2 regions of the Leuconostoc mesenteroides subsp. mesenteroides ATCC 8293 genome follow, and region 2 is predicted to be linked to the other one. Evidence: predicted binding sites of a transcription regulator. Region 2 holds the regulator's gene; the other holds the start of a gene.

Region 1 (2,391 bases), 230 kb from region 2:
GCCGTTCCATTTAATTTTTCCTCGTTCTCGGTAATCGTTTTGGAAGTAGCGATTGATTATCGTAGTGAAATCATCATTGTCAGTCATAACTGTTACCTCCGTTGTGTCCGCCAACTAAACTAGCTCGGTTAATGGCTGTTCCACCGACTTCTTTAGACATAGCCCGCATCAAAGCTGTAGTACCAAAACGTTGACGAATTTCGTCGACAACTTGATCAATTTTGTTTGTTTTAAGGATGTGTTCAGGTTGTTCAAAAAGATTAAGCTGTACTCCAGTATCATCAACTAGTCCACCGTAATCAATCCCGATGTGTCTAATAATCTCGCCTCGCCAGTGCTTTCTGAAGAGGTTGATCATAACAGCCATTAATGCATTGGTATCGTTAGTGGGACTAATACGATATTGTTTTCTAAAGCCATGTGATTCTTGTTTCTCACTTTCAGAAAAAGAATAACCAATAAACAAGCTAACTAAGCAAGTTTGCTTTTGGTGGGCACGAATTCTTGTGGCAACTTGATCCGCCATTTCTCGAATCACGATTTCAATCTCAGCTTGTTGGCCGTAATCACGTGGTAAAACTTGAGAATTACTATATGATTTATTTTTGGGCCTGATTGTTTCAGTCAGATCAGATCGGTCAATACCCCAAGACAAAGCTAACAATTGTTCACCCATTAATCCCAGTTTCGAACGAAATAGATATGGATCTTGGTGAGATAAGTCATACATTGAGTGAATACCCATCAAATTTAGCTTACGCGCAGTTCGTGAACCAATACTCCAAACATCAGTTAGTTGTGTGATTGGCCACAATTTATTTGGTACATCTTCATAATGCCAAATGCCAGTTAAATTTTTTGCGTGTTTAGCTTCAATATCAAGCGCCAATTTAGCTAAGACTGGTGAATCACCAATACCAACAGTTAAATAGATGCCTGTTTCGTCCCGAACTTGTTGTTGTATTTTGAAAGCAACTTCTGCTGGTGTTTTGCCAAATAACTGCCAAGAATGTGTCATATCAAGGATAGATTCATCAATAGAATATGGCAATAAGTGCGCATCATCAGTGTATTGTCGATAGATGTTATTAATACGTAGATTTTCTTGAATATAAAGGTTCATTCTCGGATGAGCAATCACTAAGTCCGGACAAACAGGAATATCACGTTGTCGGGTAACGTTAGTGATACCCAGTATTTTCTTGGCCATTGGTGAAGATGCCAAGACTAAACCGCCGTTGGTATTTTCTTGTTCTGACATCACAACAAGTAAGGCTTTCAATGGATTGTAGTTACGTTCCACACACTCAACACTGGCATAAAAGCTTTTAGAATCAATCATAAATATCACACGTCGTTCCTCTTGCGTGTAGTTGTATTCAATTTTCTGCTTGTTTACCATATGCTGTCTCCAAAACAAAAGCTGTATAATTCATTATACGAACAAACGTTCTGTTTGGCAAGAGGATAAATTGTATTTAATTTTTGAATGACGAAACGCACAACTAAAAGCTGTGCGTTTTTTGCATGTGGTGTTTTATTTTTTTAAATAGCTGACGCCAGTATTGTACAATATAGCCAGTTAACGTGGCAATCAAAAAAGTTCCAATACCCAGTGGCCCACCAAATATAATGGCAACTACAAAAAAGAACAAATCTTGAACAGACCTTGTCAGACGATAACTGGCCCATTTCTTTTTGTTGAACAATGGCGCAACCGCATCGTACGGGGAAACACCAAGATTTACACTTGTATATATGCCAATTCCTAATGAAAATAAAAACATACCAATGACAAATAAAAATATGTTTTCAAGATAAGAAAAGCTTCCAAACCAACGCCCAACTATAGGTTCAAACTTCGGTGTAAAATAAGCGATAATGTATCCTGGTAACGACATATTGATTAATGTTCCGATGCCAAACTGTGTTTGATCGAAAAACAAAATGCCAAGGAACAATAGCGCATTAAATGCAAGCTGATAGTTCCCTAAATTCCAATGGAAGGTATCTGATATACCAACATCTGCTGCTGTTGCTGGATCAATGCCCGTGTTCGCCAAACGGAATAAAATAATCCCAAAGGCAATGATAATGGTGCCAACAATAGACAAACAAAGACGAAAAGAATACGATCTTAATTTTTTATTGAACAAATTCTTTTCCTCAACTTATTATTTATAAGTAAAGTTTAAATGGATGATAGTGAATTGTCAATTAATGATTCGAGTTCTGTATTGAGCGTATCTGTAATTTTTTCAGCACAACCCCTGTTCCACTATTCTTTAAAAGAAGTTGAGTATAACGCGAAAAGTTAGGATTTTGAGATTAAATCGTTATTTGATATATAGGGTTTCCAATTCGGTATTTAATCAATCAGAACTTTATCTT
Region 2 (2,391 bases):
TCAAAACTAGATGTACAATATTTAACTCTGCATGCAGCTGGAGGGAAAAAAATGCTAGAAGCAGCTGTTGCCAATAAAAGTGAAGCGTTAAAATTACTTGCAGTGACGCAGCTAACTTCTTTTTCTGAAGCTGAGATACAAGAGATACAATTAACCACAGCAACTATTGAAGAAAGTGTTGCACATTTGGCTGAGCTTGCTTACTCGGTGGGCATAGACGGGACAATTAGTTCACCCTTAGAGGCTGGTTTAATTAAGTCACACACGAATGATCGATTTTTACGTATCACACCTGGTATTCGTTTAGCTGGTGATGAAGCTGGAGATCAAGTGCGTGTAACTACGCCAGCGGAAGCCAAGAAATTGAATTCAACTGGATTAGTTGTTGGTCGATCAATTACACAATCGACCAACCCAGTGGCTGCATATCAATGTGTTGTCAATGAATGGAGAAAATAAATGACAGACTATAAACAACAAGTAGCTAATGATTTACTTGAAATTGGTGCCGTAAAATTTTCGCCAGAAGAACCTTTCACGTGGGCCTCGGGTATTAAGAGTCCAATATATACAGATAATCGGATGACCATTGGTTTCCCTTCGGTACGTCAAAATATATACAAAGGGCTGTCTGAACTAATAAAAAAAGAATATAGTGACGTTGAGATTATTGGTGGAGTGGCTACTGCAGGTATTCCACATTCAGCTTGGGTAGCTGAAGAATTAAATAAACCAATGGTCTATGTACGTTCAAAACCCAAAGATCACGGGGCAGGTCGTCAAACGGAAGGTGCATTGGTAAAAAATCGTAAAGTCGTTCTGATTGATGATTTGATATCAACAGGTGGGTCTGTGTTGGCCGCAGTAAATGCGGTGCGTAAGGAGGGAGCAAGTGTCCTTGGTGTTGTTTCCATATTTTCTTATGAATTACCAGCTGGTAAAAAAAATTTTGCTGAAGCAGGACTAACATTTAACTCACTGACAACATATTCACAACTAATTGAAACAGCCGTTAAGCGTGGGGATCTCGATAAATCACAAGTTGAAACCTTACAAAACTGGAAGGAAAATCCAAATGCTTGGCAAGCATAATAAAAAGGCTCATCAGAGATGAGCCTTTTTATTTGGTTTTTAATAAATAGCGTCGCGATACAGTCCGATTACTTTTCCTAAAATAGAGACTTTTTGCAAAATAATTGGCGCCATGCTGTTATTTTCAGGTTGTAAGCGATAATGATCGGCTTCACGGAAAAAACGCTTAACTGTCGCTTCATTGTTATCATTCATTGCGACAACAACATCACCATTATCAGCATTCTCTTGCTTACGTACGATAACTTTGTCTCCATCTAGAATGCCAATGTTAACCATTGAATCACCATGAACATTAAGCATGAATAGGTCACCATCAAATTGCATTAAATTATCTGGGATAGGGAAAAATTCAGTTGCTTCTTCTTCTACTGCCAAAATTGGTGTACCCGCTGTAACCATTCCAAGTACCGGAATTTTTCCGGGTGTGGTTGAAATCCCAAGCATCTCTAAACCAATATCGGTTACTTCAATCGCACGAGCTCTTGGTTTAGAAGCATCTTTTAAAAGATAACCTTTTTTTACCAGACGTTCGATGTGACCGTGAATAGTTGAAGAAGATGATAATCCAACAGCTTCACCAATTTCTCGGACGGTTGGTGGGTAACCATTTTCTGATTGTGCTTCATGAATAAATCGAAGCACTTGAATTTGTTTGCTTTCTTGTGTAATTGCCATGATGGGTTTCCTACTTGTTAAATTTACTATCATCAGTATAACGGAAAAACACGAACAAATCAAACGTTTGTTCGTTATTTTTTTAAAAATTCAACCTAATATTAAATAAATAATAAAAAATTCGTGTTATTTATTTTTATAACGAACAAAATGGTTCATATTGAAAACGTTAACTCTGCAAGTTATTATAGCACGCCTTTGCTGGCTGTGCTATAATAATTATCAGACATTTTAGTAAGGAGAATATGCATGATTAGCACATGGCTAGCAATTTTGATTGCAGTGTTAACTTTAATTATTGGTTTGGTCGGTGGCTTTTTCTTGGCACGTAACTCAATGAAGAGTTATCTTGCAAAAAACCCACCTATTTCAGAAGAAATGATGAAATCAATGATGATGTCAATGGGACAAAAACCATCTCAAAAGAAATTGAACCAAATGATGGCTCAGATGAAGCAACAAAGTGCCAATTCGCAAAAAAAATAAGCCAATCGGCTTATTTTTTTTCTGAACGTTTTGGATCTACATATTTCCAAGTTGGGTCAATCTCAGCATCTAATTCTTGGAAAGCTGCTTGCATCTGCTCAGTATATTTAGCAATATTTTCCTTGTTCAATCGGT

What was found. Region 2 encodes LexA, which represses DNA repair genes until DNA is damaged. Its sites were predicted from a motif close to CNAACANNTGTTNG; they were not measured.
Region 1: a site for LexA is predicted at 1,441-1,454, ahead of LEUM_RS04755 (Y-family DNA polymerase). Genes of this name have one in related genera too.

Annotation. Positions count from the first base shown of each region.
Region 1 covers NC_008531.1:973,159-975,549, reverse strand. Annotated here, with positions in the region: gene LEUM_RS04760 (hypothetical protein) at 1-87, opposite strand, end outside; gene LEUM_RS04755 (Y-family DNA polymerase) at 80-1,402, opposite strand; gene LEUM_RS04750 (YczE/YyaS/YitT family protein) at 1,506-2,156, opposite strand; gene LEUM_RS04745 (Type 1 glutamine amidotransferase-like domain-containing protein) at 2,369-2,391, opposite strand, start outside.
Region 2 covers NC_008531.1:1,199,502-1,201,892, reverse strand. Annotated here, with positions in the region: gene pyrF (orotidine-5'-phosphate decarboxylase) at 1-459, shown strand, start outside; gene pyrE (orotate phosphoribosyltransferase) at 460-1,092, shown strand; gene lexA (transcriptional repressor LexA) at 1,132-1,770, opposite strand; gene LEUM_RS05875 (YneF family protein) at 2,020-2,256, shown strand; gene LEUM_RS05870 (lysophospholipid acyltransferase family protein) at 2,267-2,391, opposite strand, start outside.